4 regions of the Exiguobacterium sp. KKBO11 genome follow, and region 1 is predicted to be linked to each of the others. Evidence: riboswitches for the same ligand, from Rfam matches in the RefSeq annotation. Region 1 holds a riboswitch; each other region holds the start of a gene.
What was found. Region 1 has a riboswitch for thiamine pyrophosphate ahead of tenA (thiaminase II). Riboswitches for the same ligand answer to the same signal wherever they lie in the genome.
Positions count from the first base shown of each region.

Region 2: it holds a riboswitch for thiamine pyrophosphate, as region 1 does, so the genes downstream of both, AYO36_RS06670 (ECF transporter S component) here and tenA (thiaminase II) in region 1, are expected to answer to the same signal.
Region 3: it holds a riboswitch for thiamine pyrophosphate, as region 1 does, so the genes downstream of both, thiT (energy-coupled thiamine transporter ThiT) here and tenA (thiaminase II) in region 1, are expected to answer to the same signal.
Region 4: it holds a riboswitch for thiamine pyrophosphate, as region 1 does, so the genes downstream of both, AYO36_RS08345 (thiamine phosphate synthase) here and tenA (thiaminase II) in region 1, are expected to answer to the same signal.

Region 1 is NZ_LUCU01000022.1:490,547-496,648, reverse strand. Features, by position in the region: gene abc-f (ribosomal protection-like ABC-F family protein) at 1-363, opposite strand, end outside; gene AYO36_RS09570 (DUF1002 domain-containing protein) at 640-1,521, opposite strand; TPP riboswitch at 1,715-1,821, shown strand; gene tenA (thiaminase II) at 1,895-2,590, shown strand; gene AYO36_RS09560 (hypothetical protein) at 2,642-2,950, shown strand; gene AYO36_RS09555 (glycoside hydrolase family 3 protein) at 2,982-4,898, opposite strand; gene AYO36_RS09550 (sporulation protein) at 5,077-5,850, opposite strand; gene AYO36_RS09545 (class I SAM-dependent methyltransferase) at 5,961-6,102, shown strand, end outside.
Region 2 is NZ_LUCU01000011.1:1,268,109-1,274,210, reverse strand. Features, by position in the region: gene AYO36_RS06690 (DEAD/DEAH box helicase) at 1-352, shown strand, start outside; gene AYO36_RS06685 (glycerol-3-phosphate acyltransferase) at 349-879, shown strand; gene AYO36_RS06680 (GNAT family N-acetyltransferase) at 892-2,442, shown strand; gene AYO36_RS06675 (50S ribosomal protein L25/general stress protein Ctc) at 2,735-3,412, shown strand; TPP riboswitch at 3,508-3,607, shown strand; gene AYO36_RS06670 (ECF transporter S component) at 3,708-4,280, shown strand; gene AYO36_RS06665 (ABC transporter ATP-binding protein) at 4,277-5,806, shown strand; gene AYO36_RS06660 (energy-coupling factor transporter transmembrane component T family protein) at 5,778-6,102, shown strand, end outside.
Region 3 is NZ_LUCU01000011.1:877,249-883,350, reverse strand. Features, by position in the region: gene AYO36_RS04580 (thiamine diphosphokinase) at 1-566, opposite strand, end outside; gene thiT (energy-coupled thiamine transporter ThiT) at 568-1,128, opposite strand; TPP riboswitch at 1,189-1,298, opposite strand; gene rpe (ribulose-phosphate 3-epimerase) at 1,321-1,977, opposite strand; gene rsgA (ribosome small subunit-dependent GTPase A) at 1,980-2,885, opposite strand; gene pknB (Stk1 family PASTA domain-containing Ser/Thr kinase) at 2,911-4,845, opposite strand; gene AYO36_RS04555 (Stp1/IreP family PP2C-type Ser/Thr phosphatase) at 4,848-5,582, opposite strand; gene rsmB (16S rRNA (cytosine(967)-C(5))-methyltransferase RsmB) at 5,601-6,102, opposite strand, start outside.
Region 4 is NZ_LUCU01000022.1:244,488-250,589, reverse strand. Features, by position in the region: gene nagZ (beta-N-acetylhexosaminidase) at 1-1,089, shown strand, start outside; TPP riboswitch at 1,146-1,248, shown strand; gene AYO36_RS08345 (thiamine phosphate synthase) at 1,331-1,924, shown strand; gene AYO36_RS08340 (FAD-dependent oxidoreductase) at 1,921-2,865, shown strand; gene thiS (sulfur carrier protein ThiS) at 2,862-3,062, shown strand; gene AYO36_RS08330 (thiazole synthase) at 3,065-3,829, shown strand; gene AYO36_RS08325 (ThiF family adenylyltransferase) at 3,826-4,833, shown strand; gene AYO36_RS08320 (hypothetical protein) at 4,955-5,311, shown strand; gene AYO36_RS08315 (exonuclease SbcCD subunit D) at 5,448-6,102, shown strand, end outside.

The DNA of each region.
Region 1 (6,102 bases):
TCGTGCGAGTAACGCATCCAGATTCTCTGGTGCTGTCGCCATCATTTGCTCCAACTGTTGCATTCGAGAACGGATCGCGAGGATGTCTTCAAACGCTGTCCAAAGGACGTCGAGTCCGGTCATCGTCTCACTATATACAGGAAGTTGTTCCAAATAGCCGATCGTCAAACCGCTCTTTTGATAGATGACACCACCGTCCGGTTGCTCAAGGCGAGCGAGCAAGCGGAGTAATGTCGTCTTGCCACTCCCGTTTCGTCCAATTAGACCGACACGGTCGTGTTCGTTTAAGAAGAGGGAAACATCCGTTAAGATCGTTTCGCCTCCGAATTGTTTGGTTAGGTGTTGAATGTCGCAAATCATCATAATCAATTGATCCTTTCGCGCGCATCAAAAAAAGGAGAGCGCAAATAGCACTCTCCATCATGTGTGAAAGATGCGCTTTGCTGTATTTTTCAATCATGAAGTTCTAAAAAAGGGCAGACGGGTGCCTTAGAACGCCATTCCATGAAAAATCGCGCGCAACAGATACAATTGTTCCATCAACCAGTGTTTGCACGCGGCAAAGTCCATCTTTTCACACCACCTTTCGTTTCAGATATCTCTAGTTTACTATTTTTTTGTCAGTTACGGAAGTCTGAATTATTTGAACACGCCAGCGATTGAACTGAAGAAGTCACTGAGTCCATCGAATAATTTAGCGAAGAAACCTTTCGTTTCTTCTGATGTTGCGAACGCGTGGATGTCTTGCCCCGCATTTTTCAAACCACTCTCGATTTGTCCCCAGTTGATGTTCGCTTGCTCCATTTGATTGAATAGATTCGTCAACCGGTCCATTTGTGCGTCAGACAACTGGATATTGTTGTTTTGAATGACTTGGACGATCAGGTTTTCGATCTCGACTTTGGTTTCCGGTTTTTGATTGGCGATCTCAGCCTTGATCTCATTCATTAAGTCAGCGACTTTATCCGTGCCGACCGTTTTTCCGACGTCTGATGTGACCGATAATTCTTGCTGTGCTAAATCCTTGCGTTCGTCACTTAACTTAATTCCAGTCTCAGCGGAAGTTTGATCGTACGCTTTCATGATTCCTGTCAGTGCCGATGTCCCGGTCACCTTGTAGGGAGAAGTGATCGTGATATCGGCATCTTTGACACCCGCTGTGACGAGAGCGTTGAGATACATATCCTTTGTCACCCATGTGATGTTCTCCGTCGAGACGGAAAGTCCATCACCTTTTTCCGTCAGTTCGATCTTAGCCGACGAATACATGTTGCCACCTTTTTGCGACTGTGGAATGTTTTTCCCGAGATATTTTTCTTCGTCAGCAGAAGTGGCGATGATCGGTGTGATGCCTTCCGGTGCATTGAGACGGGAAAGCACCCATGCTTTATCCTTTGCGCCGAGCGACTCCCCGAGTGTGACGATCGTCTTATCGACGACTTGTTCGGCAGATGCGGCTGTCGGGAGTAATAGAGCAGAAGCGATAACGGCTGACGCCATGATTTTTGTTGGTGTATGCATAATGAAATCCTCCAATTGTAAGTAACAGAATGAATTATAGTATCAGGTACTAAAGTTAGTGTACGAGAACGAAAGAAGTTCGGAATCGGTCTGTAGATGGAGACGGCATCCGTCTTCTGACACTCCATAGTATAGCGAAAAGAGGACAACTTGACTTCCATTTTCAGCATGCTATAGTGGATGGGAATCGAATAATGACCACTAGGGGAGTCGGTAGACCGACTGAGACGAACGAAGACGTTCGGACCCTTTGAACCTGATTAAGTTCGTACTTACGGAGGGAAGTGGCGTCAAGTCTTGTTCTTCTTGCGCCATGCCCGTGTGTTTCGGGGTGGTGTTTTTTCGTTTCATACTAAACGAGGAGGATGAGATCATGACATTCACACAAGAAATCAAACAAGCGGCACAAGCGTATTGGGATAGTAGTTTTACGCACCCATTCGTACAAGGAATCGGGGAGGGGACGTTACCGCTCTCGAAATTTCGGCATTACGTCATGCAGGATGCCTATTACTTAAAACACTTTGCGAAGATTCAAGCGAAGGCAGCGTCAAAAGCAGACGACTTCGCGACGATCGCGACACTTGCCGAGCATGCTACTTCGACTTACGAGGCAGAGTTGAGCTTACATCAATCATTTTTTGAGCCGCTCGGTATTACGGAAGCAGATCTTGAAGCATTTGAACCGGCACCGACAACATATGCGTATGTCTCCCACATGCATCATGCGAGTGAAGGAACGCTCGGTGAGACGATTGCTGCCATCTTGCCATGTTACTGGTTGTATTATGAAGTCGGACAGCAATTACTGACGTGTACTCCGGAAGAAAAAATCTATCAGCAATGGATCGACACGTACAGCTCGGAATGGTTTGAAAAGGTCGTCTTTGAACAGATTGCACGGCTTGATGCACTGGCGGAACAAGCGAGCCCGACGGAACGCGAGCGGATGAAACGTCATTTCGTGACAAGTTGTTACTATGAGTTACTCTTCTGGCACATGGGGTGGACGGAAGAGACGTTCACGTCGGTCTACGAAAAGATTCCAGCACGCCCGGTATCTTCTTAAACCAGTAGATGGTAGAATTAGGAATACCATCTGGTGAAAGTAGGGATTGGAATGGAAATCATCGTGATCGCACTTGTGATTCTCGCGGCATATGTCGTGCAACAGGTGCTCGGAAAAGTGAAAGTGAGATTTGTTGGGTACATCATTCCCATATTGATGGTGGTGTACGGCACATATGCTACGATTCAGAATTTTCAGGTGTTGCTTCAGTTCGGTTTTACAATGGGGAGTTCCATCGCGACTATCCTAGTCGTCATCCTCTATGTTTCGTTGACTTATTCACTTCATCGTGTCTACAAGCGTTCGAAAGAAGAAGCCGAATATCCGTATCAATCGTTAAAAGACCGAGGCATCCTGTAAAGGAGCTTCGGTCTTTTGGTGTATCACGTCATCATTTTTTCCAGTTTTTAAAGCCGTCACCGAATTCGAGATGCAGTTGATCGGTAAAGACACCGTTCTGAAAGACCGGCACATCAACCGGTAAAGTGCCTTGCGGTTTGAACGTTCCGAAGATCGCTCGGATACCTGCAGGCAGGTTCGGTCCCGCTGATTTTAGATTGCCTGCTTCGGAGTCTGGACCGTTTGGATCGCCTTTGAAGCCATAGACGAGGACGTGTGCCGGTGCGTCCGGTTGAACGGCGACATCGTATGGGTTACGGAGACTGAGCAGGACGGATGGTGTATCCGTTTGTTTCGCATAGCGGAAGATCGAAGCCGGAATCGCTTGTTCTGGTGCAGTAGGTAGTAGTTTAGCACTCGTGTTGACGTTGGAACCGACGATGATGTAATCTGCTGCATCGAGTTGCGCCCGTAATGTCGGGTTTTGGTCGAGCGGTAGCGTAGTAGCCGAGTAATTCGCTGTCGTCACGTGCCAGTTCCGATTCTTCGGTAGGGAAGCGATCGTTTTTTTCATGCTGTCCGTTTGATCCGCCGCAGGAGCGATCACAAGAACATTTGCGTTCTTTTTCGGTTTGAATGGTAAGGTCCGCTGATCATTTTTCACGAGTGTGACCGCGGCTTCCGTCATCGCACGTTCTTTTGCTTTATGCTCGGGACTACCGACGATTTGGTTCGATTGCGCGATTTTTTCAGCTAGGGATGTCGTGTCAGTCGTACCGTTCCAAATTCCGCGTTCTGCTTTCAGTGTCAGAATCCGCTCAACCGATTGATCGATCCGTTCCTCTGAGAGGCGACCATCTTTGACTGCTGCGATCACATCCTTGAAAATCTGATCGAGCTTTGTGACATCTTGCTCGGAACGAAGGATCGTCGGCATGAGCGCGATGTCGACTCCAGCGTCAAACGTCTTTAAGACGGCTTCTGATTCCGTGAAGTTGTCGGCGATCGCCTGCATGTTCAACGCGTCTGTGATGACGATGCCATCGTAGCCAAGTTTTTCGCGCAGTACGCCCGTGATGACATCATCCGATAACGTCGCAGGTAAAGGGAAGGTACCATTTGTCGACGTGACGACTTCAGGTTCGATTTGCGGCATCCCGATGTGTCCTGTCATGATCATATCGATGTCTTCAGCAATAGCTCGCTTGAACGGTACGAGCTCGACTTGTTCTAGCTCCTGCAGGGATCGGTCAACGACCGGTAATCCATAGTGGGAATCGGTCGCCGTATCGCCGTGACCCGGGAAGTGTTTGGCGGTCGCCGCGACACCTTCAGACTGAATTCCCTTCATTAGAGCGGAACCGAGTGTGCCGACGAGCTCCGGATCACTCGAGAACGAGCGGACACCAATGACAGGATTTCCAGGGTTGCTGTTGACGTCGAGAACCGGACCAAAGTTGACATTGATGCCGAGCGCACGCAGTTCGGAACCGATGATATGACCGGCATCATTGGCATATGTGCTACTGCGGGTCGCACCTAACGCCATGTTGCCAGGTAAGTTCGTCCCTGTTCCGAGCCGAGTAACGATTCCACCTTCTTGGTCGATCGTGACGAAGAGCGGAATATCGTTGCTAGCATCTTGTTTGACGACTTCTTGCAGATCATGAACGAGTTTCGTCGTCTGTTCGGTTTCGCTGACGTTCTCAGCAAACAAGATGACGCCGCCTAAATCATAGCGATCGATGATGTTCGCGACTTCTGGGGCAAGCGACGTATGATTGCTGCCATTCCACTGTCGGAAGTCCGGCATGATCATCTGCCCGATTTTTTGTTCGAGTGTCATCGTGTCGATTTTGTGACTGATCCGATCGGCTGAAGATCCTGCCTCTGCCATGACAGGTAAACTACTTGAGACGAGTACTGCTGCGAGTCCGGCTGTTAACGTGAACTGTCCGATTTTTTTCATGATGTACGTCCTCCTTTAGTCAAACCGTGACTGGAATTCTTTTCAATACGGACAGTATAGCAAGGGGGTTATTTTAAAACAATGTTTTATTTGTAAACGATTTCAAATTGAAATAAAATTCAATAAAAAAGTGATTCCCCTGAAGAGGAATCACTTTCAAGTAAATTCGATCGATTGATTAGCTATAGCGTTCCACGATGCTTGTCAGCTGACGTTCGACGAACGATTGATCTTGCAATTCACTATTGGACAGACGAAGTTTGATCATTGACTCATCCGCACCAGCCATTTCACTGAACAATGATCCGAGACTGTGCGCACGACGATCGACTTGGACGATTAAATCAATCCCAGACCCGTCTTGAAGCATGATGATTTCGATCTCATCCAGTTTATGAGCGTAGTGTGTATTGCGAGCTGAATACTCAAGCTCCTGAGCAATCGGTAAATCTTTCCGGAATCGTCCAGGTAATTTTTCCGTATCGGCTTTTTTCAATCGGAAGCCAAGTGACTCCATCGCATCTAAGACTGTTGCTTGGTAGCGGTTTGCTTCGACGATGACAGCGTCACGGTCCGATGGATCGACGGCTTGAGCGATGTCGAGTCCCGTCTCGATCCACGATTTCGATTGACTGACGGAGAGTGGTGTATTCAGCGGGACGCGTAATGTAAAGGGAATTTCCCGCTCGACACCCGCTTCAATCGTGAACTTCGCTTCATTTAAGGCAAATCGGTCGAGCGTAAAGGTCGTAAACGTCGTGCTATCATTGACTTCTTGTTTGTACTGCGTGTTGAATTCAAGATAAATTCGATCGATTTCTTGATCGACGTTTCCACCTTTGATATGGACGACACCGTGAATTTGACCGCCTGGTTCACAGCGGTCATCCGTCAAGCGTGTATCGACCGTAGCGGCACCGATTCCGATTTGTGAGAGAATTTTTTTGAACATGATGCATTCCTCCTTTTGATTACGTACGAATGATGAAGCTTGTAAACTTGTCGAACAGGTACGAATTTGCTACAGTTTCGAAAGAACATCAGAAAAGGACGGGACGACTAGTGGAACTACATGAATTAAAAGCGAGTCTTGCCTCGCAAATCACGCAAGGAATACTGATCCATGCAACGATAAGTAATCCGCGTCAAAAATCAAATGATCTCCGACGAATCAAGGTAAAACCGATTCTATTAAGAGATACGG
Region 2 (6,102 bases), on a different contig from region 1:
GGTGGCGTTATGCGACCGGTTCAATGACGGTGAAGTCGATCTCTTCTTGATTTCCCTGAAAGCGGGTGGGACGGGATTGAATCTCGCAACTGCTGATACCGTCATCCTCTTTGACAGCTGGTGGAATCCGGCCGTCGAACAGCAGGCAGCCGATCGCGCCCACCGGCTTGGACAACAGTCCGACGTGACGGTCATCAAACTGCTGACACGCGGGACAATCGAAGAAAAGATGACGGAATTACAAGATCGAAAAGCCCAGATGGTCGATGCCGTCCTGACGGCTCCAGACAGTGATGCCTTGACCGTCAAGGAACTCGTCCATCTCGTTGAAACAAAGGAGGAACATCGGTGATCCTTGATCTCCTGCTTGGTTACCTTATCGGTAGTATTCTTGGCGGTACGCTCTGGAAGTACGTCAGTCGTACCGATTTGGCACAGGTCGGTTCCGGAAACATCGGTGCCCGCAACGCCCATCGCGCCGGTGGGCTCCCGGCTTTTTTATTCGTGTACCTGTTTGATGCCACGAAGACGATTCTTGCACTACAGCTAACAGACGCATTTTATCCCGTCGCTCTTGCCGTACTTATCGGCCACTTGTTTCCATTGTTTCATCCGCGACGTGGCGGTAAAGGATATGCCGTATTTTCCGGCATCGTCTTCGCTATCACGCCGTGGGCATATCTTGCCGGACTAGGCATACTCGGTCTGTCTTATCTCGTAACGAAAGATAGCGTCAAAGCGGGGCTGATTCCGGTTGTTCTACTCCCGTTACTCCCTGTCTACTTTGACGCGGGACCCATCAATATCTTGTGTACCGTTGCCGTAAGTCTACTTGTCCTGTGGGCTCATGATGCACTTCACAAGCCAGTCATTACATAAGGAGGACGTCTCATGATCGATTTTTCCATTGCCACCGCTTCGGACGCGGAAGCAATCCATGAACTGAACTACCTCACCTTCACGGAAGAGATTCCGCAACATCAACCGAACACCGAACGGAAACGGATTGACCGGTTTCATGATCAAAATACCTATCTGATCGGCAAGGAAGACGATCGACTCGTCGCGATGATCGCCATTCGAAAGCATCGTCCTTTTTCGCTTGAGGAAAAGGGCGTGACGTTAGATGAGACACTGACGAACCCAGCGGAAATCCGTTTACTCAGCGTTCGTCCCGAATACCGCAATAGTCGTACGTTCATGCAATTGATGCGCTTTTTGATGGTCTACTTGGAGCGGGAAACGATTGATCATGTCTATATCAGTGGTACGACGCGGGAAGCTAAACTATATGCGCGGTTCGGCTTCACACCAATCGCAGCAACGCTCGGTAGTGGCGATGCCCAGTTCGTACCGATGTTGTTGTCGCGCGCAACATATGAACGATCCGTCATCGCGGACGTCTTACGTCCTCTGCATTTTCTAGCCGGTCCAGTCGAGGTTGCACCAACAGTCCGCCAAGCGGCACAACAAGCACCGCGCCCGCATCGGACGGCTTCGATGCGCCAGCTCGATCAAGATTTACGTGGTCGGATGTGTCAGTTGCTGGATTTGCCACATGTCTCGATGGCTGTCGGCAGTGGCACCCTTGCCAATGATATCGTCGCACAACAACTGAGTGGACACGGATTGATCCTAAACGGTGGTGAGTTCGGTCAACGCTTGATCGATCACGCGGCACGAGCTGGGAAGTCCTTTGATGTCCACCTGCTTCCGTCCGGTCACCCAATCGACTTGGAACAACTCGCGAGTCAACTGCATCAAACGGAATACGACTGGATCTGGTTGACACATTGTGAGACGTCTACGGGCGTTCTCTACGATCTCGATGCGGTAAAAGCGCTGCTGGATCAACGAACCGCACTCATCGTCGATGCGATCAGCGCCGTCGGAACCGGACGTTTCTCATACGCTGGTTGCAAATTCGTCACGACCGTCTCCGGAAAAGCAATTGGTGGTTTACCGGGTCTTGCGTTCATCGGTCATACAGACAGCATCCTACCTTCTCCACGAATTCCACGTTATCTGGATCTCGGACTCTATGCGGAAGGCGTCGCCTTTTCCGGCTCATCGAACTTGTTGCTTGCTTGTCAGGCAGCGCTCGATGCCCTTGATCTCGATCAAGCCGCCATCAAGATGACTTATCTCGAACAGGCCGTTCGGGCGACTGGTTTTAACCTGCTTGCGACTCAAGAAGCACAAGCGCCGGGAATTCTGACGATCGTCCATCCGTCGGCAACCGCTTTAGGAGACGCTCTCCGGATCCAGGGCTATCATGTTCAATATGAAAGCGACTATCTCGTCCATAATCAATGGCTCCAAATCTCAACGATGGGACAGACGACGATGCGGCACATCGAACGTCTCATCCGTGTATTAGTCCGTGAAAACCAACGCATCACCATAAAAAATGAAAAAAATGAAAGACCTCTTAACCCTTGATTTCAAGCGGTTTGGAGGTCTTTCGACTTTAAAAAATAAAAAATAGAGGTTTAAGGATTTAAAACATAGGGGTATAAACTCACTAGCACCGCATCAAACCGGTGACTTACTCACACATGTTTCTCAATATCAGCGTAATGACCTGGGAGAGAAATGCAAAGTCACGAAAGCGTCAGGCTCAATGCGAGTCTGGAACCGATTGTCTTAGCATGTTTCATATTGTTCAGGACTTGTCCTGCTCCTACATTCATTACCTTTTGAGGGCTATACCAAATTCAAGGGGGAAATGAACATGTCAGTTAAATTAACAGCCGAAAAACGCGAGGTACGTCCACGCTCACTCCGTAAACAATTACGTCATGAAGGAAAAGCTCTTGGTGTCGTGTATGGTTACAAAGTGGAAAGTACACCAATCGCATTCGAAGAAAAAGAATTGCTTAAAATCGTTCGAGAAAACGGTGAGAACGTCTTGATTTCACTGAAACTCGACGGTAAAAATATTAACGTCTTGATCAACCGTCGTGATATGGATGTCTTCACACCAACTGTCGATCACGTTGAATTCATCGCCGTTAAAATGGATGAAGAGACAGAAGTCGAAGCAGACGTCGTACTCGTCGGTGAAGCAGCTGGCGCTAAAGTCGGCGGATTCCTGTCACAGACACTCTTTAAAGTAACAGTCGCAGCAACACCAGATAAATTACCAGAGAACGTCGAAGTCGACGTCACGAACCTCGAAATCGGCGATTCGATCTCTGTAGCTGATCTTCCGGAACAAAAAGATTTCCGTATCGTCACAGAAGGCGACATTCAAGTCGCAGCTGTCGTCGAATCAACGCTTGAACAAGAGCTTGAGGAAATCGAAGAAGCAGAAGCTGAAGCGCAAGCGGAAGCTGGCGAAGACAACGAAGCGGAAGCTACGGAAGAGTCTTCAGAAGAAGCAAAAGAAGAGAACGAAGACAACAAATAAGTCGTTTGACGATACGCCCTTCGTGGCGTATCGTTTTTTTGTGTCTTGACAATAGACAGAAGATTGCCTAAAGTGAACAGCGTATCATCTATTACCATATCCACTAGGGGAGCCCATTTGGCTGAGACGATTCACTTCGGACCCTTCGAACCTGATCTAGTTCATACTAGCGTAGGAAAGTGGAGCGATCACATCCAATGACTCCTGCTGCGCGCAGTTTTTCTGAGGACCGCTCTCTTTTTTACGGAGGGCGGTCTTTTTTGGCGTCTCCCCCATTCTAAGGAGGACGTACCTAATGCAAAACTGGAAAATGAAAGAAATCATGGTCATGATGATGCTCGCCGTCGCTTGCGGGGTCATCTATCTCGGTTGGTCAACACTCTGGTTACCGATGTCTGCAATCTTCGGACCAGTCGGCGCCAACTGGATGTTTGGGATCTGGATCATCGCGAGCCCGCTCGTCGCAGCAATCATTCAAAAACCAGGTGCCGCCCTCATCGCGGAAATCGTCGCGGCAGCCGTCGAGCTGTTCACGGGTAGTCACTTTGGTTTATCGGCTCTTCTCATCGGGGTCTGCCAAGGACTTGGTGCGGAACTCGTCTTTGCGATGACGCGTTATCGCCGTTACGACACCTGGACATTGATGTTATCGGGTGTTGGAGCCGCGATTGGTAGCATCGTCTATAGTCTGATCGCGAACGGATTCGGTTACTACACGACGACGACGTTGCTTGCGACAACAGGTTTACAATTGATCAGTGGTGCATTACTCGGCGGGTTGCTTGCAGCGATTCTCGTCCGTCGCCTTGTTGCGACCGGTGTCTTGAACGGGTTTGCGGCAGGACGTGCGAAACGGGAAGTCGCATGATTACTGTCGACGATCTCAGCATCCGCTATCCGGGTCAGATGAAATCGGTGCTCGATCATGTATCGCTGACGATCGAACAAGGAACGACCCTTTTGCTTGGACGCAGTGGGAGTGGCAAGACGACACTGCTTCATGCCCTAGCCGGACTGACACCGGAGACGATTGAAGTCGAACAGACTGGTACCGTTACCCGGTCCGGTTCGGTCGAAGTCTTATTTCAAAATCCAGAAGAACAATTCTGCATGGAAACGATCGGACGCGAAATCGCTTTTAGTTTAGAAAACCGGTCGATTCCACGTGCGGAGATGGAGGAACGCATTGAACGCTTACTCGCACTCGTCGGTCTCCCTCTCCCCTTCTCGACACCGATCGCGAGTCTATCCGGGGGGATGAAACAGCGCCTCGCGCTCGCCGCGGTCTTAGCGCTCGAGCCGACGATCTTATTACTCGATGAACCAACAGCCCAGATTGATCCAATCGGACAACACGAGCTGATGGCGTTGATCTTTCGGATTCAGAAAGAACACGATTTAACGATCGTCTTGATCGAGCACCAACTCGATGTCTGTTTACCTTACATCGACAAAATCGTCTTACTTGAGGACGGATCGGTGACTGCAACGGCGCATCCACAGGATTTGTTCCCGCAGGCGTATACGGAGCTTCAAGCAAAAGGGGTCGCTGTTCCCTCTCTGTATCCGTATACGTTAGAGACGTTACCCATAGATGGACCACAAGCAGCGCGACTTCACGTGCTTCCCTCAGTCGCTACAGCAGGCACTGCCTTGTTACACGTCGCTGCATTATCGACGAAAGCACCTTATCCACTGACCGATGCGACATTTTCCCTGAAGACGGGAGAATGGGTGATGCTGCTCGGGGCAAACGGCTCCGGGAAAAGTACGTTGCTTGCAACACTCGGTCGGTTGCTCTCGCATCAAGGAACATATCGGTTCCAGGAACGTCCGGCTCAGCGTTACTCCCGGCGACGCTTTTATGAGCACGTCGGCTATGTCTTTCAACAACCGGATCTGCAGTTTCTCAAACTGACAGTCGAAGCGGAAATCGACTGGAGTCACCGGGCAGCGACGAGTGACGAGCGCACAGCGTTGCTCGAACGGCTGGAACTCGCATCCGTCAAACAGCAATCACCGCTTGCGCTTAGTACGGGGCAACAACGACGACTCAGCGTCGCGACGATGCTCGGGCAGACGAAGGATTTATTGTTGCTCGATGAACCGACGTTCGGACAGGATGGATTGACGACACGGCGGCTCATGGAACAGTTTTTGACGGAACAACAAAACGGAACGACGCTCGTCATGGCAACACACGATATGGAACTCGTCGCCCGATACGCGGATCGTGTCCTCGTCATGGAGCAAGGGCGGATTGCTTTTGACGGGCGTCCGAGCGAGTTATTCGCTGACGTTCCGTTACTCGAACGCTGTCAGCTACAACGTCCACTCTCGTACCAATTCCAGGAGGTGAAGCGCCATGCAGACGAACGCGTCACCGTTCGCTAAACTCAATCCTGTCATCAAGGGGAGCGGATTGTTTTTGATCATGTTTGCCTTAATTGCAACGAATGACTGGGTCAAGACGTTGGTGTTCCTGAGTTTTGCTATCGCCTTGCTACTCCTCTCCGGATGGGCTCCCGTCGATTTCTTGAAACGGCTCGCACCTTACAGTCTATTATTCTTATTGACGTTCTGGATGATGGCGGCGTTTGGCAAAGGTACGAACACGCTCTGGTCGTTCGGTTGGTTTCATGTCACGTCGGAAAGTGTCATGCACGGCTGGTTACTTGCCTTACGGATGG
Region 3 (6,102 bases), on a different contig from region 1:
TGATGGAGCTCTACCTTCGCTTCTGACGCACACCATTCATTACTGACGGTCAAGGAACCTCCGACCGGTACTGGATGTGCATCAAGTGGATATTTGACTCCGGATAAGCTTAAAGTCGATGGTACGAGTGGAATGAACGAAAGATAATGATAGCTCCCTGCTTCGACTGCATACGTTCCCTCAGCCAAGTATCGTACCTCTTCTCGTTTCGTCACGAGTCGTGCCTCTGGGTATCGCTTCAATAGATATACATTTTGGACGGTCATGTCGAGCCGCCCACCTGTCGCCCCGATAATGAAGGTATCCTCAAACTGTTTCTTCTCTGAGACTGTACGAAGTGCCAGTTCGAGATCCGTTTCATCTTTCTCGGCCGGATGAACGATTGCCCCTTCTGGTACATAACCAAGAGAATCAAAATCACCAATCGTCAGGTCGCATGTCAGCCCAAACGATTCAATCGTCTGAACACCACCGTCGACACCGACGATAAAGTCACCTGGCTGACAAAACGTCAGTAAATCCGGCGCTTCTTCTCGCGGACCGGCACAGACGAGAATCGCCCGCATCTCAGACGCCTCGTGCCGAATAACGGAGTAAGCGTGGCGCAGTCGTGAATAAAAGACCCGCAACGACACCACAAAGAACGTAAGACGGTACCATGTATGTCGCGTTATAAATCAATGAATACGGTACGACTGGACCTTCGGCATACTCGGCAAAAAAGACGATTCCACTGATGACATGACAGATATAACGGAGTCCTGCGCCTAATAACGTCGCCAGGAGAACGAACGCCATCAAGCTTTTCTTTTGTCCATTGCGCGCGGCTAGTCTGACTTGACGCGCGAACAGACCACTTAATCCGACGACACCATACGCAATCGTATAGTCAAGCATCGGTTGAACGATCGTCAAGACTTGTGGAGCGAACATCAATTGAATCGTACCGACAAGCGCTCCCGTGACGACCCCTCCGACGACACCGTGGCGAAATGCCATGACGAAGATCGGTAACATCGCTAAGCTGATTGAGCCTCCTTGTGGCATTTTGAATGGAATCAGTAAATCAAAGACGACTCCGAGACTGGCGAAGATGGCAATTTCCATCATCATTTGTAACCGTTTCATGCTATTTTCCTCCTTCATTGTACGAGAGGACGCAAAAAGGCAGTACGACGAACGCCGTACTGCCTGCGTGCGCCACATCCCTACGTCCGTTTGAACGGAACAGGTTCGAAGGGTTAAAGTCTAAAAGACTCCTCTCAGCCGCTTTTCAAGCGACACCCCTTGCGGTCATCATATTTCGTTTTCTCGTTCTTATTATACGGCAGCCCCTTGACGAATGCTAGTGATCGCTTCCGCATAATCTGGTGCATTGTAGATTGCTGATCCTGCGACGAGAACGTTCGCACCGTTATCGATGCAAAGCTTTGCCGTTTCCGGATTGACGCCACCGTCAATCTCGATTTCAAATGTCAGACCACGCTCTGCTTTCATTTGCGCAAGTGCTGCGAGTTTCGGCATGACACGCTCGATGAAGGCTTGTCCACCGAAGCCCGGATTGACCGTCATCAATAAAACCATATCGACATCCTCAAGGACGTGTTCAATCGTTGATAATGGCGTATGGGGATTCAAGACGACTCCTGCCTTTGCGCCCGCTGCTTTGATTTGTTGCAAGACACGATGGACATGATTCGTCGCTTCGACGTGGAACGTCACGATGTCCGCCCCTGCTTTGACGAAATCCTCGACGAAACGTTCTGGCTGGTCGATCATCAAATGGACATCGAGAATCATATCCGTCTTTTGACGTAAGCTGCTAAGCACAGGTAATCCAAATGAGATGTTCGGTACGAACTGACCGTCCATGACATCAAAATGGATATAGTCCGCGCCTGCTGCTTCGACTGCTTTAACATCGCGTTCGAGATTCGCAAAATCTGCTGATAAGATAGATGGTGCAATTTTAATCATCTTCAATACCTCCGGGCTCGATTCTTGATTTCGTCTATAAACATACCATAGTTCTCATAACGAGAGGACATGATTTCTTGGGCTTCGACGGCTTCCTTGACGGCACAACCGGGTTCATTCAAATGCAAGCAACCTCGGTATTTGCAATCATCTTGTACAGCCACGAATTCAGGGAAACTCCACCGTACATCCTCGATTTCCATATCATACGGAAAATCGAGGTTCGAGAAACCTGGCGTATCGGCAATCAATCCTTCGGCAAGCGGCATCAATGTGACGTGGCGCGTCGTATGACGTCCTCGTCCGAGTGATTTCGAGATCGCACTTGTTTCTAAATCAAGAGAGGGTTCCAGTGCATTGAGCAATGAACTTTTCCCGACACCGGATTGTCCGGCGAGAACGCTCGTTTTTCCAGCAAGTAACGGACGGACTTGCTCAATACCTGCCAACGTCTCACTTGATGTCTCGATGACCGTATACCCAATCTTCCGGTAAGCGGCAATCGCCTCTCGGACAGCCGGTCCTTTAACATCGTCCAGCAAATCCATCTTCGTCAATAGGATGACGGGTTGAATTTCCTTCGCTTCGATCAAAACGAGAAATCGGTCGAGCAAGTGCGCTGAAAAATCAGGTTCTGCCGCCGAGACGACGAGCAATGCCTGGTCGATATTCGCGACTGGAGGGCGTACTAAAAAGTTGTCCCGCTCCTTCACTTCGAGAATATATCCTGTCTCACTTTCGATATGAAGAACGACCTCGTCTCCGACGACTGGACTGATGCCGCGTTTTCGGAAATTCCCTCTTGCCCGTGAACGGACCTCTCCTTCTGGTGTCATGACATCATAAAAGCCACCCTGCAGACGTATGATCGTTCCTTCTCGATTCTCTTCGATGCGTTGTTCCGTCATCCTATGCACTCCTTTTTCATCACATTCATTGTGCGTCTTTTGCTTGATTGTACGTGATGGTTTTTGAACGATACACCGTATCGTCTTTATAGATCGTAATTTTTCCTTCTTCTCCTGGATCAATCGTCACCGGCACGTCGAATGTCTCATCTTGATCAATCGATTCCTCGATGACGGTCCGCTTCCCTTTCGCGTCTTCCGTCTCAATCCGGATGACTTGTTTCGGTGGTTCCTCGTCCTCGTTCTCGCTGACCGCATCATAGACGACCTTTTCAGGGAACGTTGCCGTCACCGTTTTTTCTTCCTCACCTTTTGAGATGAACACAGTCACGGAGTCGTTCGGTTCGACTTGTGCTCCTGCTTGCGGGAATTGACGGATGACTTGATCGAGCTTCACGTCACTTGAAAATTCTTGTTCAAACGTGCCGTCGAGACCCATTTCATCGAGATACGCTTTTGCTTCATCACTCGATAAGTTCGTCAAATCTTTCAATTCAAAGGACGAAGTTCCTTCTGAGACAGTGATCGTAATCGTCTGTTCTTTTGCGATCACTTCCGTTCCAGCAGAGATCGATTGTCGGATAACATTACCTCGCGCGATTTCATCCGACTTTTCACGTTCGACTTCGACTTTTGCGAATCCAGCCTCTTTTAATGTGGCGATCGCCTCTTTTTCAGCGTCATCTGTCACATCCGGTACTTCGACCGGAGCACTACCTGTAGAGACGACCAAGTTGACTGTCGAACCCTTCTTGACTTGTGCGTTTTCACGCGGTGTCTGACTGATGACATCGCCTTCCTCGACTGTATCGCTATTTCGTTCTGTCGTCTCAACAACGAATCCAAGTTTCTCAAGCTTCGTTTCCGCTTCGTCTCCATCCGACTTGACGACAGATGGTACGGTGACCGTTGGATCTGGCCACATCGCAAACGTCGTAGCTGCACCACCTAGCAATATGAGCAATAAGAGGACGATCCACCAGCGGTTTTTCTTTTTCTTTTCCGGTGTTTTCGGTTGAACGGTCGTGACAGCGGGTGATTCTGGTTCCGCTTTTGATTCTTCTGGCACTTGTACAGGCGATAAGACCATCGTCTTTTCCATCTCATCCTCTTCTGCACCACGGATGCCTTCACTTGCTCGTTCGTCAGACAACGCCGTCACCATATCTGTCTTAAAGGCTGCGACGGACTGTTGGCGGTCATGCGGTGCTTTTGCGAGCGCCTGCATGATACAGTTCTCAAGCGCTTGTGGCACTTTCGGATTCAAGACGGATGGGCGACGCGGTGTATCTTGCAGATGCTTTAAAGCAATCGCAACCGGTGAATCACCTTCGAACGGGACTTGTCCTGTAACAAGTTCGTATAATACAGCACCAAGCGAATAGATATCCGACTTCTCATCCGCAAATTTACCTTTTGCTTGTTCTGGTGAAAAGTAATGGACGGATCCAAGGACTGACATCGTATGCGTCAGCGTCGCATTCGACATTGCCACAGCGATTCCGAAATCCGTTACTTTGACGGTACCATCTTCTCGAATCAACATGTTTTGCGGTTTGATATCGCGATGGATGATCCGGTGTGCATGGGCGTGATCGATCGCATCACAAATTTGAGCGATGATATCGACGGCCTGCGGCACAGGTAATGCTTGATTTTCACAAAATGTTTTTAATGTCATACCATCGATATACTCCATGACGATGTAATAGATGGCATCTTCTTCGCCTACATCATAGACGGCAACGATGTTTGGATGATTCAAGCTGGTAGCAGCATGCGCTTCACGTTCGAATCGACGAATGAACTGTTCGTCATGCGAAAATTCAGTCCGTAAAATCTTAATGGCAACATGACGCTTTAAAATCTCATCATAGGCTTGATAGACATTCGCCATCCCGCCACTTCCAACTAGCCGTTCTATGCGGTAGCGGTCATTTAATCGATCTCCGTATCGCATATTCAGACCCTCTTTCTTTCTTTGAACCGGATGGCGGCAATCGTAATATTATCCGCGCCTCCTCGAGCATTCGCTTCTTTCACCAATCGTCCAACGATCTCATCAAGCGGCTCATCCTGTAAGATGATCTGTTCGATGACATCATCTGGCACTTCATCGGTCAATCCGTCACTACAGACGAGGACGAGGTCATAGTCTGGAGCATCTCTGACTTGAATGTCGACTTCGACTGTTTCGTTCGAGCCGACCGACCGTGTGATGACATTCTTACGTGGATGATTTTCGACTTCCTCATCCGAAAGTTCCCCCATTTGTCGTAACATGTTGACGTAAGAATGATCATCCGTCAATTGTTTTAACGCCGTACCTTCAAGGGCATAGACCCTACTATCTCCAACATGACCGATGACGAGCAAATCTTCGACCCAGCATACGCAGGCAATGGTCGTTCCGACGATTGCAAGTTGCTCGTCTTTTGAAAACTGAAGAATCCGGGCATTTGCCTCGGCTACACGTTGTTCTATCCATTCAGACAATTCCATCGGACGATTTGGCATGAGTGAAAAGGATGCTTCAAATACCTCGCGAACGATCGCACTTGCGATATCGCCAGCAGCATGACCTCCCATACCGTCCGCAACGACGGCAAGACCACGTTCGGCGTTCCCGACGAGTAATACCGTATCCTCATTTTTAGTCCTGACTTTCCCAGTAGTCGAAAGGTGAGCTAGCTCCATGACAGTCCTCCGTTCGTGTCAATCTTCTCGTTTTTTAAACGCGGCAATATAGAAGCCATCCGTTCCGACTGTCGTCGGTAACAACTTGAGTTCTGCTCGATCCCCGATCAGATGTCGCACGGATTCTGGCATTCGTGCCGCGAAGGATGTGTCAAAATCGAACCCTTGATCGAGAATGAACGCTGTCTGCTCCTCGTTCTCGGTCGGATCAATCGTACAAGTCGAATAGACGAAGGTTCCACCCTTTTTAACGAGTGGTAAGACAGATGTCAGAATATCTCGTTGAATTTTCGGGAGTTGCTCGAGTTGTTCCGGACGTTTCGTCCATTTGATATCTGGTTTTCTCCGAATGACACCGAGTCCTGAACAAGGTGCGTCGACAAGAATCCGATCAAAGGATTCTACTTCGAAGCGTTCCCCTGCTTTACGGGCATCTAACGCTTCTGCTTGAACAGTCGTAAGACCTAATCGTGTCGCTTGCTGTTCAATTAATTTAATCTTATGTGGATGAAGATCAAGT
Region 4 (6,102 bases), 250 kb from region 1:
AAAGAGGAACGACAACAAGCACGATTAAAGCAGCAACTTAAAGCGATGTCGACGTCCGAGAAGATCGATCAACTGCTCTATATCGGAGTCGCCGGCACGGAACTTTCAGCAGCTGACCGAAAATTATTACAGACGCATGCGATTGGCGGGGTCTTATTGCTCGGTGGAAACATCACGTCAGAAGAGCAACTCTTGACGTTCACGCGTGCGATTCAAGAGACGAACCAAAAACCGTATGCCTTCGTCGGGATTGATGAAGAAGGCGGACGCGTCAGCCGGGTACCGGATCAACGATTACGGTTACCGACGAGTCAACGGATAGCGCAAGGAGCAGATGAAGTGAAAATGGAAGACGTCGGACGTACGCTCGGACATTTGTCACGTTTTTATGGCTTCAAAATGGACTTCGCGCCGGTCCTTGACGTCAACAGTAATCCGAACAATCCGATCATCGGCGACCGTGCGTTAAGTGCTGATCCGAAGACCGTCGCGACGCTTGGTACGGCCCTGATGCACGGGATGCAGGAGACGGGAACGATTCCGGTCGTCAAACATTTTCCCGGTCACGGCAATACGAGTGTCGATTCCCATGTCGGGCTACCGAAAGTGACGGCATCAAAGGAAGAATTGAAGCGGACGGAACTGTTACCGTTTAAAGAAGCGATTCAAGAGGGCGCCGAGATGGTGATGGTCGCCCATATTCTCTATCCCGCGTATGACGATACGAATCCGTCCTCGCTCTCAAAGCCGATCTTGACTGACCTCTTGCGTCAACAACTCGGATTCAACGGTGTCATCATCACAGATGATCTCGTCATGGGGGCGATCACGAAACAATATGGTCTCGCAGAAGCGGCACGTCAGTCGCTCGTCAATGGAGCTGATATGGCGATGTTTTCAGAGGCAGGTGCTTACACAAAGGTCCATGCTGAAGTGATGCAAGCCGTCAAAGAAAAAACGCTGACGCCGGAGATGCTCGATGCCAAAGTAATGCGCATCCTGAAGCTGAAGCAGACGTATGCCGACAGCCAAGAGCAACAGCGACCAACGAAATCGGAACTGATTCAGCAAGTGGAAGCGCTCAACTAGGACTAGCGAAGCAAAGCGACTCATGCTAGACTAATGGGGCAAGCCAATTAAACACGAAAAGACACTAGGGGAGTCTCCCAGCAGACTGAGACGGAAGTATCCGGACCCTTTGAACCTGATCTAGTTCGTACTAGCGGAGGGAAGTGGCTCGAAACCTTAGATATCCTTAGCGCTTCAGCGCATTTTCGGACCACTCCCTTCAACATCGGGAGTGGTCCTTTTTCGTATGGAAAGGAAGAACATGATGCGTTTACATCTGATTTCGACGGGATCCATTAATCCGCTTGACGAAATAAAGACCTTTCAATCGCTTCAACCTTATACGGATCAGCTGCATCTACGAGAACCGAACTTATCGGCGGCAGAATTACTTGATCTAATTGAAGCGCTCCTTGCGCATGGTTATTCGCCTGATCAGTTAACGGTTCATGATCGGGTCGACGTCGCCCATGTCGCCGGCATCGGTGTGCAGCTGACGCGCCGGTCCTTACGTGTCCGCGATGTGCGACGTCATTTTCCGAATCTCGTCATCGGGAAATCAGTCCATTCGCTAGCAGAGGCACTGGCAGCAGAAGCGGAAGGAGCCGACCGCCTGCTGTACGGTCATATTTATCCGACAGCGTCGAAGCCGGACGTGCCACCACGAGGGATTGACGCCTTGAAGCAAGTCGTCACCTTCACGACGAAACCAGTCATTGCAATTGGCGGGATTACACCAGAACGCATGCCTGAAATCGTAGCGACCGGTGTAACCGGAATCGCCGTCTTATCGGGTATTCTCGGTCATTCGGATCCGCTCGCCGCCGTCAAGCATTATCAGGGGGTACGGGTATGACGAATCACATCATCATCGGCGGTGGAGTCATCGGTTTGACGCTTGCTTACGGTCTCGCCTTTCAGAATGAATCCGTCGTCGTCTTAGAACGCGGAGCAGGTGGACAAGGAACGAGTCGCGCGGCTGCCGGGATGCTTGCGACGGACATCGAGCTGAGAGCGGAATTACATGCACTTGCCGCACGAAGTCGTCGTCTGTATCCGTTGCTTGCACGTCGACTCGAGCGAGAGACTGGTATCGATTGTGGGTACCGGGAACAACCGTTTTTGTTGAAACGTAAAGGACGCGAGAATTTGTTTCCGGCGGTCGGTCAAATCGATCCACGACGACTGACGACTGCATTGATGTATGCCTTACACGCACGTGGCATATCGATTGAAGAACAGGTGGAAGTCACACGCATCGAAGAGAACGATGACTTCATTAGGATCGAATCGAATGCGGGAATCTGGACCGGACAAACAGTGACGGTCGCTGCCGGACGGGGTTCGCAAGCTTTGCTCGATACAGCCGGCATTTCGATCGCGACATATGGGGTCAAAGGGGAATGTCTCGCCGTCCGTCTCGCGGGTCAGCCGTTACGCTCGATCCTGTTTGACGACGCTGTCTACCTTGTGCCAAAAGCAGACGGTCGGATTTTGATCGGTGCGACCGAACTGCCGCACGACGAGACGGTCGGTGTCAGTGTCGCAGGGGTCACGTCATTGCTTCAAGCAGCAGAACGACTGTATCCACCGATTCGTGACGCGGTCATCGAAGAAGTCTGGTCCGGTGTACGACCACAAACGGCGTCCGGCTTGCCATATATCGGAGTCGCCGATTCATCCCGTCGGATCTTCCTAGCGACGGGGCATCATCGGCATGGCATATTACTCGCACCGGCGACAGCGGAAGTCTTGGTAAATACATTACGGTTGATTCAGAAGGAGGAAGTCCGATGAACATTACGATTAACGGCAATGACCACACGATCGAACAGATTAAAACAATTGAGGACATGCTCACGCAACTTGGCTTAGGGGAAAAGCTCGTCATCGTTGAACAGAATCGACAAATAATCGATCGCGTGGCATATGGTCAGACGGTCGTTCGGGACAATGACACATTTGAAATCGTTCATTTCGTAGGAGGAGGATAAATATGCTGAAAATTGGAGAAAAGACATTTGAATCACGCTTGTTACTCGGAACAGGGAAATATACGGATGCTACGGTACAGCAGAAAGCAATCGATGCGTCTGCTTCACAAATTTTGACATTCGCCGTCCGTCGGCTCGATATCTTCGACAAACAACAAGCGAATTTCTTGGAGTCGCTTGATTTAGCGAAGTACGATTTACTGCCGAACACGGCCGGTGCGAAGACGGCGGAGGAAGCTGTTCGGCTTGCGAAGCTTGCGCGGGCATCCGGTATGTGTGACATGGTCAAGGTTGAAGTGATCGGTTGCGACAAGACGTTACTACCTGATCCGATCGAGACGTTACGGGCTTCTGAAGAATTACTCAAAGAAGGTTTCATCGTCTTACCGTATACGTCGGACGATGTCGTCCTTGCACGGCGACTCGAGGAACTCGGTTGTCACGCCATCATGCCGGCAGCGTCACCGATCGGTTCCGGGCAAGGCATTCTCAATCCACTTCATCTACGATTCATCATCGAGCAGACGACGGTTCCTGTTATCGTCGACGCCGGGATCGGTTCACCGACCGACGTCGCCTATGCGATGGAACTGGGAGCGGATGGTGTCTTATTAAACTCCGCCGTTGCCCATGCTCAAGATCCGGTCAAGATGGCGCACGCAATGCGACTAGCTGTCGAAGCAGGTCGCTTCGGATACGAAGCGGGACGTATCGAGAAGAAACAGTATGCGGTCGCGAGTAGTCCAACGAGTGGATTGATTCGATGAACCGTTACTCACGGCAAACTCGATTTCAACCGATCGGGGAAGCGGGACAAGCACGCTTGGCATCAGCGAAGGTGCTGATCATCGGCATGGGAGCGCTCGGAACGGCATCGGCAGAGCAACTCGTCCGCGCCGGTGTCGGCGTCGTCCGAATCGTCGACCGCGACTATGTCGAGTGGAGTAATCTACAACGCCAACAGCTTTATACCGAGGACGATGCGCGTCACATCGTACCAAAAGCGATTGCCGCAAAAGCACGGCTTGAAGCGATTAATTCGACAGTGACGATCGAAGCGCATGTAGTAGACGTCGACCGGGCAGCGCTGACGTGGCTTCTCGATGATATCGATCTGATCATCGACGCAACGGACAACTTCGATATTCGCTTGCTGATGAACGACATGGCGTTGATGCGTTCGATTCCGTGGATTTACGGTGGATGCGTCGGCAGTTATGGGATCACGTTTACCGTCCGTCCCGGGGAGACGCCGTGTCTGCATTGTCTGCTCGATCAATTACCGCGGGATCAGGAGACGTGTGATACAGCGGGAATCATCGGACCAGCTGTACAGATGGTCGCTTCCTTACAGGTGACGGAAGCGTTGAAGTGGTTGAGCGGAAAGACGGACGCCATGCGGACGCGCTTGCTTGCGTTTGATGTCTGGTCGAATACGTTTCAACAAATTAACGTCCAGTCACTGAAGCAAACGGAGTGCCCGTCGTGCGGCATCGAACCGTCCTATCCTTACTTATCGGATCAAACGGTTCGTTTCACGGCACTGTGCGGTCGGGATGCCGTTCAAATCCGCGGAGACGGACAGCGGGACCTGGAACAGTTGAAACAACGTCTCCAGCCGGTCGCTGCGATTTCCGCCCATAATCCATATTTGCTGGCGTTTACGACGGACGAACATCGGATGGTCGCTTTCCGAGATGGACGTGTTCTGATTCATGGCGAGGCGGATCTCGTCAAAGCGAAACGGCTCTATCATGCCTATTTCAGCTAACGTTCACAAAACAGTAAAACTAATTTTAAATATATATGTTTTAAACGTTTGAAAAACAGGTAAATAAGACTTCAGACGTAAATCGGTCTACAGGTTTTGAACGTGAAGAGGAGTGATTCAGATGAAACAAGAATTCGATCCAATCAAGGATCAAGCACAGACGGAAGACGCCCAAGCAGTTGTTCAGCAAGCCAACTGGAATCCGGATCGGTACCGGACGAACTTGAACCCATTCTATCTGTCACCTTGTAGTGTCGAACGTAGAGAAGACGTGCATCAGGATGCATCGAAAATTCTCGAAGTCGAGACGTCGTCGCCCCTCCAACAACTTTTTGAACACAATCAAGCAACGCATAAATCAGAACAATCGGGCAAAAAATTCAAGACAGGCATCGTCGTCGGTGTCGGTGCGATCATCGGCGGATCGGTTTCTGTGATTCGTTCCGTTCAACGCTTTAGAAAACAACGGACGAAATAACACATTCGTCGCAAGAGTGAAAAAAGCAGGAGGCATTCGCCTTCTGCTTTTTGTGTTCCAAACGGATGTTCGTCGCAGAACGACCGCTTGCATGCTACACTTAAGCTACTATATTCAAAAAGTGAGTGTGATGAAGATGAAATGGATACATACTGCCGATTGGCATCTCGGCAAAATCGTTCATGGCGAGTCGATGCTCGAGAACCAGCGGGCGGTCTTAGCGGACTTTTTGACACTCGTCGACCGCGAACAACCGGATGCAATCGTCATTGCGGGTGACTTATACGACCGCGCCGTACCACCAACGGAAGCCGTCGAACTGCTTGACGAGACGCTCGCTGCTTTGATTCTCGATCGAGACATCCCGGTCGTTGCGATCAGCGGAAATCACGATTCGGCCGAACGGTTAAGTTTCGGAACGACGTTACTCCAACGGGCTGGTTTGCACCTCGTCGGAAAACTAACGCCGGTCATTACTCCGGTCACGATTAAAGGGGTGTCATTTTATCCGGTGCCATTTGCGGATCCGGCGACCGTTCGGTACGTGCACAAGGACGAAACGATCAAGACACATGATGATGCGATGCGGACGATTCTTGCCGGATGTAGTCCGGACGGACCGAGTGTCCTCGTCGGTCATGCCTTTGTGATTGGTGGACTCGAGACGGATTCGGAGCGGCAATTGTCCGTCGGAACGGCAGGGCAAGTTAGCGCAAGCCAGTTTGCACCGTTTACGTATACGGCACTCGGTCATTTGCATAATCCACTTGCGATTCAATCCGAGACGGTTC